3 regions of the Bacillus sp. 5w2 genome follow, and region 2 is predicted to be linked to each of the others. Evidence: predicted binding sites of a transcription regulator. Region 2 holds the regulator's gene; each other region holds the start of a gene.

Region 1 (4,570 bases), on a different contig from region 2:
TATCAGGATCTGGACCAACGCGGTGATTTTGATTTAACGCATCGATCTTTTCCATATCTTCTTTCGTTAATTCAAAATTAAATACATCAGCGTTTGCAATAATGCGGTGTTCTTTCGTTGATTTTGGAATTGTGATTACTCCATTTTGAAGATCCCAACGTAAAATAACTTGTGCTGTTGTTTTACCATGTTTCTCAGCAATTTCTTGTAATGTTTCGTTATCCAATAATTGACCTTGCATAAGTGGTGACCATGCTTCCATTTGAATACCTTGTTCTTTACAGAAAGCTTGTAATTCTTTTTGCGTTAAACGAGGGTGGTATTCTACCTGGTTAATCATTGGCTTAATTTCCGCATCTTTCATTACATCTTGTAAGTGATGAATTTGGAAGTTACTTACGCCAATTGCACGTACTCGTTCTTCTTTATAAAGTGTTTCTAACGCTCTCCACGTATCTTTGTATTTCCCTTCTACAGGCCAATGAACAAGATATAAATCTAAATAATCTAGCTCTAATTTTTTTAAGCTCTCTTCATATGCAGCAAGTGTCGTTTCATATCCTTGATCTGCATTCCACACTTTTGAAGTGATGAATAAATCTTCTCGAGAAATGCCCGCTTCTTTTATACCAGCGCGGATTCCTTCTCCAACCGCTTTTTCGTTTCCATAAATCGCAGCTGTATCAATACTGCGATATCCTGCTTTGATCGCCGACTTTACAGCCTCTACCAGTTCTGGTCCATCTTCTACTTTAAATACACCTAAACCGAACCAAGGCATTTCTACACCGTTATGCAATGTTATTGTACTTTGTAAATTTTTCATTATATTTTCTCTCCTTTATTTTGCTTGATCTCTTTTTTCTAATGCCATACTCCATGCTGTTAAAATAACAGCACCTACTACCATAACGCCGCCTACCCACGCCGTATGAATTAACCCTAACGAGTTCGTTACAACACCGCCTAAATAAGCACCAAGAGCGATTCCTGCGTTGAATGCTGCAATATTCATTGCTGATGCAACATCGACAGCGCTAGGCACAAAGCGCTCAGCCAAAATAACGACATATACTTGCAGCCCTGGAACATTCATAAATGCGAATAGTCCCATGAAAATAATTGTGATTAACCCAGCAACTTTAAATGGTGCTGTAAATGTTAAAACAAATAATACAATTGCTTGAATAAAGAACATGTAAAATAACGCTCGAATCGGATTATGATTTGATAATTTTCCGCCGACCATATTCCCAATCGCAATTGCGATTCCGTACACTAACAAAATGATTGTAACAGTACTTGCTTTAAACCCTGTTACTTCTTGTAGTAACGGAGATAAATACGTAAACGTTACAAATGTCCCACCGTATCCTAATGCAGTAATGATGAAAACAAGTAATAACCTTCCGTTCGTAATCAGTTTGAATTGATCACGAAATGATACGGACGTACCTTTTTTCAAGTTAGACGGAATCAGCATACTATTGGCGATTAAGGCAACGATTCCAATTACCACAATTACCATAAACGATGCTCTCCAGCCAAATTGTTGACCTATAAATGTTCCAATTGGTACGCCTGTAATGGTCGCAACAGTTAATCCAGTAAACATAAATGCAATTGCACTCGCACGTTTATTCTCTGGTACAAGCGCAGCCGCAATTGTGGATCCTATCGACATAAAAACGCCGTGTGCAAAAGCAGATACAACCCTCGCGATAAGTAACACGGTAAAACTTGTTGCCACTGCCGCAATTCCATTACCAATAATGAAAATAATCATAATCCACATTAATAACGTCTTTCGCGACATACTAGCTGTTAATGACGTTAATACTGGGGCACCAAACGCTACTCCTAACGCATATAAAGAAACGGTTAAGCCCGCTGTTGTAACGGAAACATGTAAATCCTCTGAAATAGATGGTAATAAACCGACACTAATAAATTCGGTTGTACCAATTCCAAACGCACTAATTGCTAGTGCCAATAAAGCAAACATACTTCTCCGATTCTTCTGTACTGCCGAAGAAGATATTGTATATGAATTCAATTGAACTCCTCCTTAATGCGAGAAATCCAATCATAATAGTATGAAAAAAGGCCTTTTTTCTTCTACAAAGATAATGTTACTGCTGATATATGCTATTATGAATGGCTTCACTCTTTTTTTGAAGAACGCACTTTAAAGTACGATAGGTACCAAAAAGTAACATAGGCACTTTTTAGTACCGTACTACTCATTTCCCTCTTACGTATGCTATTATGGAACATATTCAACATGATAAAAAGTACGTACTTTAAAGTGCTATAGGTACTTTTTAGTAACATTTAAATTATTTAGCTTCTTTTGTTGGAAAACTGACATCTACATTCATCAAAGGAGATTTTTATATGAAGAAATATAATATTCCCGTTGAAGCAACTTTAGAGGTTATCGGCGGAAAATGGAAAGTCGTTATTCTTTGCCACTTAACGAAAGGGACAAAGAGAACGAGTGAATTAAAACGTCTCATGCCTGGTATTACACAAAAAATGTTAACACAGCAATTACGCGAACTAGAAGAAGATGGAGTTATTCAAAGAAAGGTATACAATCAAGTACCACCGAAAGTAGAATATTCTCTTACAGACTACGGTTGGTCTTTAGAATCCATTCTTGATTCTCTTTGTACTTGGGGCGAATGCCATCTTGAAAAAAGCGGTAATACATCGATGCTAATTACAGAGGGTGAACAATAAAAAAGGAAAAAATGAACATAAATTTGTCCATTTTTTCCTTTTTTCTTTATATATACGTACATTTCTAACCTTATCAAAATAATTTATGCGCTTTCACGCCTTGTCAGTACTACGTTATACGCTTAATATCGAATAATTAGGAATCATTTTTATGTTAACATAGGTGTATATAGTATATAATATAGGATATATATTATATACACTTTCCGGTAACGGAGCTTTCCATTATGCGGACAAGCCATGTATCGGACAGTTCATAAATAATAGGTAAGACATTATGGTTTTGGATTTATGATTTCAGCTTACTTGCTGGCATAAATTTAAAGGCATTTTATTGTGCTTTGTGAAACTTTGTATAAAGTTTCGCAAGCGTTTACTATCTTACCTATCAAAAATAAGAGTATTGCTATCGTAAAGGAGAATTGGAGATGCCAGAAACTATGACTCAAACAAAGCCAGAACAAGAAACTGTACAAATTTCTGCTAGCCAAGGACAACTTGATGTACTTGATCAGTTGTTAAAACCTGAGGTACAAGAATCATTAACTACACTAGTAGAACAGCTTCCAAAATTAACTGAGCTTGTTAACATTTTAACTAAGTCTTATGACTTCGCTCAAACTGTTGCTACTGATGAAGTATTAAAAAGCGACACTGTTGGTGCAATCACAGAGCTTGTAGAACCTGTAAAAGATACAGTGAAAAGCATGGCTGCTACTGCAATCGAAGCGAAAGATCGTGCTGACGAAAGCAACGAAGTTATCGGCCTGTTCGGTCTATTAAAATTATTAAAAGACCCACAAGCACAAAAAATGTTCCGCTTTGTGAACGCATATCTTCAAATTAGTGCAGAACGTAACAATAAATAAGTTAACTTATAACAACAATTAGTAAAGACGGGGGATATCATACTATGTCAAAACAAATTGTCATCTTAGGCGCTGGTTATGGCGGTCTTCTTGCCGCTTTAAACGTACGTAAATATTACAGCAAATCAGAAGCACAAGTTACAGTGATTAATCAATACCCAACACACCAAATTATCACTGAACTACACCGCCTTGCAGCTGGTAACGTTGCTGAGCAAGCAATTGCAATGCCACTTACAAAGCTTTTCAAAGGTAAAGACATCGATCTTAAAATTGCAACAGTTGAGTCATTCTCAGTTGATAGCAAAGAAATCAAACTAGCTGGTGGCACTACTTTATCTTACGATGCACTTGTAGTTGCTTTAGGAAGTAAAACTGCTTACTTCGGTATTCCAGGACTAGAAGAAAACAGCATGGTATTAAAATCTGCTGCTGATGCAAACAAAATCTACAAACACGTTGAAGACCGTATTCGTGAATACGCGAAAACGAAAAACGAAGCTGATGCTACAATCGTAATCGGTGGTGGCGGATTAACTGGCGTTGAGCTAGTTGGTGAGCTTGCTGACATTATGCCTAAACTTGCAAAAAGCCACGGCGTAAATCCAAAAGAAGTTAAACTTCTTCTTGTTGAAGCAGGTCCAAAAATCCTTCCAGTATTACCAGACCACTTAATCGAACGTGCAACTACTAGCCTAGAAGCACGCGGTGTTACATTCTTAACAGGTCTTCCTGTAACAAACGTTGCTGGCAATGAAATTGACTTAAAAGACGGTCAAAAACTTGTTGCTAACACATTCGTTTGGACAGGTGGCGTACAAGGTAACCCATTAATCGGTGAATCAGGTCTTGAAGTAAACCGTGGTCGTGCAACAGTTGATGCATACCTACAATCTACTTCTCACAAAGACGTATTCGTTGCTGGAGACAGCGCTGTTGTCTTCTCTCCAGATGGT
Region 2 (4,570 bases):
AAAGCATTCTCCAAAATCTCTTTACTATTTAAATCGAGATGGTTCGTAGGCTCATCGAGAATTAATAAATTCGATTTTTGCATCATAAGTTTTGCAAGAGCTAATCGAGCTTTTTGTCCACCACTAAGAGAAGATACGGGCTTTAATACATCATCTCCTGTGAATAAGAAGTTACCTAGTATCGTGCGAATTTCTTTTTCAGGCTGCAATGGATATTCATCCCATAATTCATTTAAAACTCGCTTAGAAGATGTTAAGTTAGCTTGTTCTTGATCATAATAGCCAACAGAGACATTGGATCCGAAAGAAACATCACCATTTAGTAGAGGTAACTTATTCACAAGTGATTTTAACAATGTGGATTTCCCGATTCCGTTCGGTCCAACTAAAGCAACACTATCCCCGCGAGTTAAGCGCATTGTTACATGTTCAATAATCGGATCCTCATCATAGCCGATGGTTGCATCCTTTACTTGTAAAACATCATTTCCGCTTTGTTTTTCAATATCGAAGTGGAAGGATGCTGACTTAGAATCACCTAATGGTCTTGTTAATAATTCCATTCGGTCTAATTGTTTACGACGGCTTTGCGCACGTTTTGTCGTAGATGCACGAGCTATATTTTTTTGAACGAAGTCCTCAAGCTTAGCAATTTCATCCTGTTGCTTTTCATAACGTTTCATTTCTTGCTCGTATAGCGCTGATTTTAAATCTAAATATTTACTGTAGTTACCAACAAATCGTCTGCTCTCTTTATTCGAAATTTCATATACTTGTGTAACGAGTTTATCTAAGAAATAACGGTCATGGGAAACGATTAGTATTGCGCCAGGATAGCCTTGTAAATATTGTTCAAGCCATGTTAATGTTTCGATATCTAAATGGTTTGTAGGCTCGTCCAAAATAAGTAAGTCCGGTTTCGTTAATAATAATTTACCGAGAGCCAATCGTGTTTTTTGTCCACCGCTTAATGTAGAAATCGTCGTCTGATGCGTTTCAACTGGGAAGCCAAGCCCGCTTAAAATCGAACGAATATCTGCTTCGTACTGATAGCCACCTTGATCTTTATAATCTAATTGTAATTGATCGTAATCAGCTAATAATCTTTCATATATAGCCTCGTTTGAAAAGTTTTCTTCTTTTCCCATCTCTTGCTCTAGCCTTCGAAGTTTTGTCTCCATTTGCTGCAAGTGTGTAAAGACGGTTAACATTTCATCCCAAATTGTTAAAGATGTTTCTAACCCGGTATTTTGAGCTAAATATCCGATGGAGACATCTTTCGGTTTTATAATTTCGCCACCATCATGGGATAGCTCACCAGCTATTATTTTTAATAATGTAGATTTTCCGGCTCCATTTCGTCCGACTAATGCGATACGATCTTTCGTTTGAACTTCCAATTTTATGTTTGCAAGAATCGTTTCTGCACCGTATAATTTCGAAAGCGCGTTTACTTGTAATAAAATCAATGTTTTCACCTCAAATAATTTCTTAACTTTGCCATGTTTATATTTCTCAATCATACTAAAAATAGTGTATAGTTTAAAATAAAGAGAGAATACTTCTTTTCTTTATTATACAGGGAAATTCATGAGTGCTAAACTTCTGTATTTGATTCAAGCATATGAATAAAGATAGGAAGAGAGGAGAGGTTATATGGATCAGCACAAAATTCCACAGGCCACTGCCAAACGATTGCCTCTATACTATCGATTTATCCAAAACTTATCTCTTTCTGGTAAGCAACGTGTTTCATCAGCTGAATTGAGCGAAGCGGTAAAGGTTGATTCCGCAACGATTCGAAGAGATTTTTCATATTTTGGAGCGTTAGGGAAAAAGGGTTATGGATATAACGTAAATTATTTATTATCATTTTTCCGTGAAACACTCGACCAAGATGATATAACACGTGTAGCACTTATTGGAGTAGGTAATTTAGGGACCGCTTTCTTACATTATAATTTCACGAAAAACAATAATACAAAAATTGAAATGGCGTTTGACGTTAGTGAAGAGAAAGTCGGAACAGAAATCGGGGGCATTCCTGTATATCATTTAGATGAATTAGAAGAACGTTTATCAACTGATATACAAGTGGCAATATTAACAGTACCCGCTACAGTAGCACAATCTGTAGCAGATAGATTAGCGGAAACGAACGTGCATGGTATTTTAAATTTCACACCAGCGCGCTTAAATGTGTCAGACAATATAAGAATTCATCATATTGATTTAGCAGTAGAATTACAAACACTTGTTTACTTTTTGAAGAATTATCCACAATAAAACGCAGAGGAAGCGACCTCTGCGTTTTATTATTATTTTTTCTTTGTGAATTTAACTAAGATAAGGCGAAGTGCCAAATTAAAATCAATTGTTGCCATAACTGCAAATAGTATTGTCCACATATTCCAGATTGTATCTGTTACGTTCGTAATGGCGAAGCGTGTAAAGATACATCCAAGAAGGAAGTACAATGCAGCCATGAATAATGGCGAGTTTCTCATACTAAAAATCCTCCGATAAAGCCTTGCATTTTTTCAGCTTCTTTAATCATTTCTTGAATTTGTTCATTACTCACTAAAACTTGAGCAATTGCAACTAATGTATTCATTGCAACATGGGCTGCAATTGGAACGATAATGCGCTTCGTTTTTACATATAAAAAGGCGAATACGAGCCCCATAGCAGTGTATACCAATAAGTGAGTAAAATCAAAATGAATTGCTGCGAATACGAGAGAACTAATGATAGCAGCAATAAAGAAATTAAACTTCTTATACAGTGTACCAAATAAAATTTTTCTAAATACGATTTCTTCCAAAATAGGTCCTATTATAGATATAACGATAAGGAACCAAGGTGTCGTTCTTGCGATATCCATAAGTCTCGCTGTATTTTCAGATCCAGGTTTAATACCTAATACATACATTTCGATCATACCGGCAATACTTTGCGAGAAAAATGCTAAGAAGAATCCGATAAAAATCCAACCAATCGTAGCTGGAACAGTAGAGCGCTTTGTATCTAAATGTCTGTCGCGAATATCAGCTTTAAGTAAACAAAGTACGATACATAATGCAATAAAGAAGCTAATGATTGCCCAGTGTCCAGTTATGAGTTGAAATTTCTCTTCTCTAGTAAATCCCCTGTTATCATAAAGTCCAGTTTTCAGCAGAAGTGGTAATCCAGCAATGGATGATAACTGCATTAAAATGTATGTAACGATAACCCACCAATATTGTTTTTTCAAATGGTTTAACCATCCTTTCTAACTCTAGTGTATGAGATAAGGTAGGATAACATGTAAGTATGCTACCTACGATATAAACCTCACTTAAATTATGTTTTTTTCGTAAATCCTTATTTGAAATGATAATAGAAGACAGGAGAAAGTTGTGTGTATAGCGAAAACAACTTAGGGTGTCCTTTCATATTGTAACATACGAGTAGTGGAAACAACGATTCATATAGTAAAGGTAGAAGAAGAGGGACTCTATATAGAAAAGTGTATAGCTTAATTTGCGAAAAAATTATGATTTTTTTACTTGCAAAAGAAATTGAGATTATTTATTATTATAAGTGTGTTAGCACTCGGGTGAGTTGAGTGCTAATAAATAAAATTTACATAACAAAATGAGGAGGTTATTGTTCATGCTAAAGCCATTAGGTGATCGCGTTGTAATTGAGCTTGTTCAAGCAGAAGAAAAAACAGCAAGTGGTATTGTATTACCAGACACTGCAAAAGAAAAACCACAAGAGGGTAAAGTTATTGCAGTAGGTACTGGTCGAGTGCTTGAAAATGGTGAGCGTGTTGCTTTAGAGGTAGCAGCAGGTGATCTTATCATCTTCTCAAAATATGCAGGTACTGAAGTGAAATACGAAGGTACAGACTACTTGATTTTACGTGAAAGTGACATTTTAGCAGTTATCGGTTAATTATATAAATCTTAAAAAATCCAAGGGGGTCAATTATTATGGCAAAAGATATTAAATTTAGTGAAGAAGCACGTCGTTCGATGCTTCGCGGTGTCGACACTCTTGCAAACGCAGTAAAAGTAACGCTGGGACCAAAAGGTCGTAACGTTGTACTTGAGAAGAAATTCGGTTCACCACTTATTACAAATGACGGTGTAACAATCGCAAAAGAAATCGAATTAGAAGATGCATTCGAAAACATGGGTGCAAAATTAGTAGCAGAAGTTGCTAGCAAAACAAATGATGTAGCTGGTGACGGAACAACAACTGCAACTGTATTAGCGCAAGCTATGATTCGTGAAGGTCTTAAAAACGTAACAGCTGGTGCAAACCCAATGGGTCTTCGTAAAGGTATCGAAAAAGCTGTTACTGCTGCAATTGCAGAATTAAAAACAATTTCTAAACCGATCGAAGGTAAATCTTCTATCGCACAAGTAGCTGCTATTTCTGCGGCTGACGAAGAAGTTGGTCAATTAATCGCTGAAGCAATGGAGCGCGTTGGTAACGACGGCGTTATTACTTTAGAAGAATCTAAAGGATTTACAACAGAATTAGACGTAGTAGAAGGTATGCAATTTGATCGTGGATATGC
Region 3 (4,570 bases), on a different contig from region 2:
TGTTACCGTTCATTCTTTCATTAACGAAACGAGATGATTTATCGTCTGTATATTCTTCTGGAATCGCCATACGTAAATAATAGTTCAAAGCAGGACGACATTTCGAACAACCGTCTTCATGTACAAAACCAAGCACATTTCGTACTTCTTTTGGAGATTTTAAACCTTTCTCGTGAATGGCCGCTACGACTTCATCACGTGATAAAGTTGTACATCCGCACATACCAGCAGACTGCGCAGAAGCATCAAAAGCATCTCCGAGTGTATGAGATAAAACTTGTTCCACAAGCGGACGACATTTACCACAAGATCCTGCGGCTTTCGTGCAGCCTTTAACTTCTTCAAAAGTAGTTAACTCTTGCTCTAAAATGGCATGAACGATTGTACCTTTCGTAACACCATTACATCCACAAATCGTGTCATCCGCACTCATTGTAGCAACGTCAAGTTCACTTTCTTCACCAGCTTTGTGAAGAAGGGAAGCGGTTGTATATTCTTGTATATCTTCTTCTTTCTTTAACATGCTAAAGAGGCGTGTACCATCAGCTGTGTCACCATATAAAACGATACCGACGACTTTATTGTCGCGAATTAATACTTTCTTATAGGAACGTTTACATTCATCAAAGATTGATATTGCTTTTGTTTGATCATCTTCATAAATTTGTCCAGCAGAGAATAAATCACAACCTGCAACTTTTAATTGCGTACCGACGATACTGCCCGTATATCCATCAGTTTGTATTTTCGTTATATGTTTCGCTAATATTGCGCCTTGTTCATAAAGAGGAGCAACAAGTCCATATGCGATACCATCATGTTCCGCACATTCGCCAACTGCATAAATGGAGTCATCATTTGTTAGCATATAGTCATTGACTACAATGCCGCGATTTACAAGTAAACCAGCATCTTTTGCTATTTGCGTATTCGGGCGTATTCCGACAGCCATTACGATTAAATCACAATCTACAACTTCACCATCTTCAAATTGAATGCCCTCAACACGATCTGTACCAAGAATTTTTACAGTTTTCTTTTCCATTAGAAACTTCATGCCTTGTGCTTCTAAATCTTCACGCAATAGAGAAGCTGCTTTCGTATCTAGTTGTTGCTCCATTAGGCTAGGCATTAAATGAACAACATGTACGTCCATTCCTAAGTCAATTAGACCTCTTGCGGCTTCTAAACCGAGTAACCCGCCACCAATGACAACGGCCTTTTTCTTTTCTTTAGCGGTATCTATCATAAATTGTGTATCTTCAATAGTTCGAAATCCTGTTACACCAGGAAGTGTGGAACCTTCAACAGGTAAAATAAAAGCACTAGAACCTGTTGCGATAATGAGCTTGTCGTATGTAAGAGTATGATTTTTTTCTGTAGTAATAATTTTTTCTTCTCGGTTAATACTTTGAACTCTTTCGTTTATATACAAAGTTATTTCGTTTTCATCGTACCAACTATATTCATTCATAATGATATCTTGCATATTTGTTTTGCCTTGTAAAACATGAGAGAGCATAATACGGTTGTAGTTTGGATGTGGTTCATCTCCAAAAATAGTAATCTCATATGAATCACTATCATGTTTTAATATTTCTTCCATACAGCGTATGCCAGCCATACCATTTCCGACCATAACTAAACGTTTTTTCATTTTCATTTCCCCTTTTATGTGAAATGTTGAACAAAGGATTATATTTCTATTATAGAAAATCAAAAAAGGGGGAGATGTGATATTTATCACATTTTTATAATGATTCACAAATTGTTAAAATTCGGGTTAATGTGAAGGGGAGAAGTGTGGATGTTATTCACGTAATGAAAAAGCAGGACATGAGTAGAAATGCTCATGTCCTGCTTTTATTTATGCTTTTGTAATGGCACGTGGAAATAAAATATTATTTTCTAAATGAATATGCTCAAATAAATCGGACTCTAGAGCTTCAAGACGCTGGTAAACAAGTCGATAAGTGCCGCAAGCGCCCTCTGGAGGAGTAAAGTCATTTGTCACTTTACGAAGTTCTTTTATAATATTTCCGGCATGATTGTGCTCATTTTCTAGTTCATCTACTACTTTACGTAACTTTGCATAGTTTTCATCAGTTGGATTGTGTTCAAATTCTAAAATTAATGGAAAATCTTCTGTTTCTTCTTTAATTAAATGCTGTTCTAATTCCATTTTAAGTTCATGAAACAGCTTATGAATTTGAGCTAAATGAGGATGATTTGCTCCATGAACGCGTAATACTTTCGTCACATATGGACTTAACTGTGGTAACTCTTCATTTAAATAACGATGATGCTTATTAATTACATAATCAATCAATTCACGATAAGAAGCACTTTTCCAATCAATTTCAGATTCATTTAATTGTTTCGTATTATGATAAAGCGTATTTAACTCTGTAATTACTTCGGAAGCCGATAAATTTCTTTCATGAATTGCATCAATAAGTGGCTTATCACCACCACAACAAAAATCTATTCTATATGACTTGAAAAAATCACTAGCTTTCGGAAATTGTGTAACAATCTCACCAACAATTGAAGTTTCAGTAAATGTATGTTTCATATGAATGCCTCCATAAAGTTTAAATTTAATATCTAAGTTAAGAATAGAGATAGATGAAAAACAATGTGGTGATTGAAATCACTTATAATGTGTCAGTTTTGAGAATAATAGTAGTGTTATTTATCAGAGGACATTATAGAACTGATGGCGAAGGATTTTTTGAGTCGAAAATTATCCACAATGCATTATTATGATATAGATGGTTTATAAATATATTTTCTATTAATCTAAGATTTTTTTGTATGAATTTTATATTTTATAGGAGGTTTTTATGGAATATGTTTATCATATGGTACCAAAAGAATTAAAAGGAGAATATTTAATCCCATTAAATGAATTGAAAAGGTTATATCCAAATTTATATGGTGAGTATATACAAAAATATAAAGATCATCCTCAAAGAGAGAACTTATTAACACGTAAAATACCAAAACTTGAATGTTTATGGAATGATGTCGTGCATTTTTTACCAATGCATCCTTATGAGATTTATAAAGTACTACTGGAAATAGGAGTAAACATTCATACAAATAAACTGTTTTATAAAATTCCTATTAGCGCACTGAATGGTGAGTGTATGGCAATATACAAGTACTCAAAGCAGAATTGGGGTGGACCAATTAGAGAATTAAAAGAATGTGAAATAGAACTCATCAACTTTAATGAATATAGAGAATTAAAGCATTTAAATATCTGTACAAAAGAATATTACAGAGAGGAATATGAAAAGGGTAGAAAATTCGGGATGTTTCACCTAATTCCACATCTTCTTGTCAAAGGAAAAGTGGAGGTGAAACATATTGAAATCATTAATTGGAGTATTGACCCAGTTAATGATTAATGTTACAAGTATAAAAAAATAAGATACCAATTTGAATTGATATAGGGCTTCCGAGAATGGAAGAGTAATAAGATTCTATACGTAATAGTAAAAAGAAGCTTACTAGAAGCTTCTTTTTTATTGCTATTTTTCACATGCGACTCCATCGCCATCTTTGTCTAGTTTACGGCTATACCCTGGTTGATCTTTATATAACGGAGCTTTCCCAGCAGCTCTAACTGCATCACAGTTTTTGTAATATGCATTACTAGTATTTCCTGCAGCAGGTTGTGTTTGAGCTTGCTGTGCTTTTTTCTGTTCCTCTTGTTGTTTACGAGCCTGTTCATCAGCCTGACGTTTTTGCTCTTCTTGTTGTTTACGAGCTTGTTCATCAGCTAGACGTTTTTGCTCCTCTTGTTGTTTACGAGCCTGTTCATCAGCTAGACGTTTTTGTTCTTCTTGTTGTTTACGAGCTTGTTCATCAGCTAGACGTTTTTGCTCTTCGGCTTGGCGTTTTTCATCCTCTTGCTTACGAGCTTGTTCATCGGCTAGACGCTTCTCATCCTCTTGCTTTTGAGTTTTCTCGTCCGCTTCTTTCTTTTTATCATCTTTTTTCTCTGCATTATTAGAAGCGACTTGTTTATTTGTTGCTGTCGTCTTTTCAGAAGAAGGAGCTGAAATACTTGATAATGCAACAAAAATGACAAATAAAATAGCAGTGATAATAAATTGTTTTTTTGCTACACCTGTCTTTTTAATTACGGATAAGATTGCTAGAACAAGGAAAAAAATAAATAAAATTAAACTTAAAGTAGCAAAAAAATCGATGACTGGGTGTTCAGATTTTGTAGTGCCCATTCCTATTAAGAGAATTGAAATCATAAAAAGAATAACAGTAGGACGACCATATTGTTTTGCTTTTCCATTTTTCTTAAAGAATGAAATGATACATAGTATTAAAAGAATAAAAGCAATAAAAAATAAAGCTGCACCAATATTACTCAAAATCGCCATTTTTATACCTCCATTTGTAAGATTTTCACTATTGATTATATAGGAACTTATTGGATATTACACGATTTATATAAATTTAGAAAATTAGTATTTTTAATAGACTTATAAACATTTATTTCGTATATAAGGAAAAATAGATATATTCCCTATTACATTTTTAA

What was found. Region 2 encodes Rex, which represses fermentation and respiration genes when NADH is low (regulators of the CRP and FNR family bind a similar motif). Its sites were predicted from a motif close to TTGTGAAATATTTCACAA; they were not measured.
Region 1: a site for Rex is predicted at 3,097-3,114, ahead of ACXY7N_RS27630 (DUF1641 domain-containing protein). Genes of this name have one in related genera too.
Region 3: a site for Rex is predicted at 1,674-1,691, ahead of nirB (NADPH-nitrite reductase large subunit). Genes of this name have one in related genera too.

Annotation. Positions count from the first base shown of each region.
Region 1 covers NZ_JBTIWT010000026.1:24,431-29,000, reverse strand. Annotated here, with positions in the region: gene ACXY7N_RS27645 (aldo/keto reductase) at 1-826, opposite strand, end outside; gene ACXY7N_RS27640 (MFS transporter) at 842-2,005, opposite strand; gene ACXY7N_RS27635 (winged helix-turn-helix transcriptional regulator) at 2,398-2,745, shown strand; gene ACXY7N_RS27630 (DUF1641 domain-containing protein) at 3,174-3,614, shown strand; gene ACXY7N_RS27625 (NAD(P)/FAD-dependent oxidoreductase) at 3,659-4,570, shown strand, end outside.
Region 2 covers NZ_JBTIWT010000033.1:3,881-8,450, forward strand. Annotated here, with positions in the region: gene ACXY7N_RS29750 (ABC-F family ATP-binding cassette domain-containing protein) at 1-1,469, opposite strand, end outside; gene ACXY7N_RS29755 (redox-sensing transcriptional repressor Rex) at 1,657-2,286, shown strand; gene ACXY7N_RS29760 (YdiK family protein) at 2,319-2,507, opposite strand; gene ACXY7N_RS29765 (CPBP family intramembrane glutamic endopeptidase) at 2,504-3,253, opposite strand; gene groES (co-chaperone GroES) at 3,655-3,939, shown strand; gene groL (chaperonin GroEL) at 3,978-4,570, shown strand, end outside.
Region 3 covers NZ_JBTIWT010000001.1:413,686-418,255, reverse strand. Annotated here, with positions in the region: gene nirB (NADPH-nitrite reductase large subunit) at 1-1,657, opposite strand, end outside; gene ric (iron-sulfur cluster repair di-iron protein) at 1,868-2,575, opposite strand; gene ACXY7N_RS02110 (group-specific protein) at 2,847-3,416, shown strand; gene ACXY7N_RS02105 (excalibur calcium-binding domain-containing protein) at 3,540-4,409, opposite strand.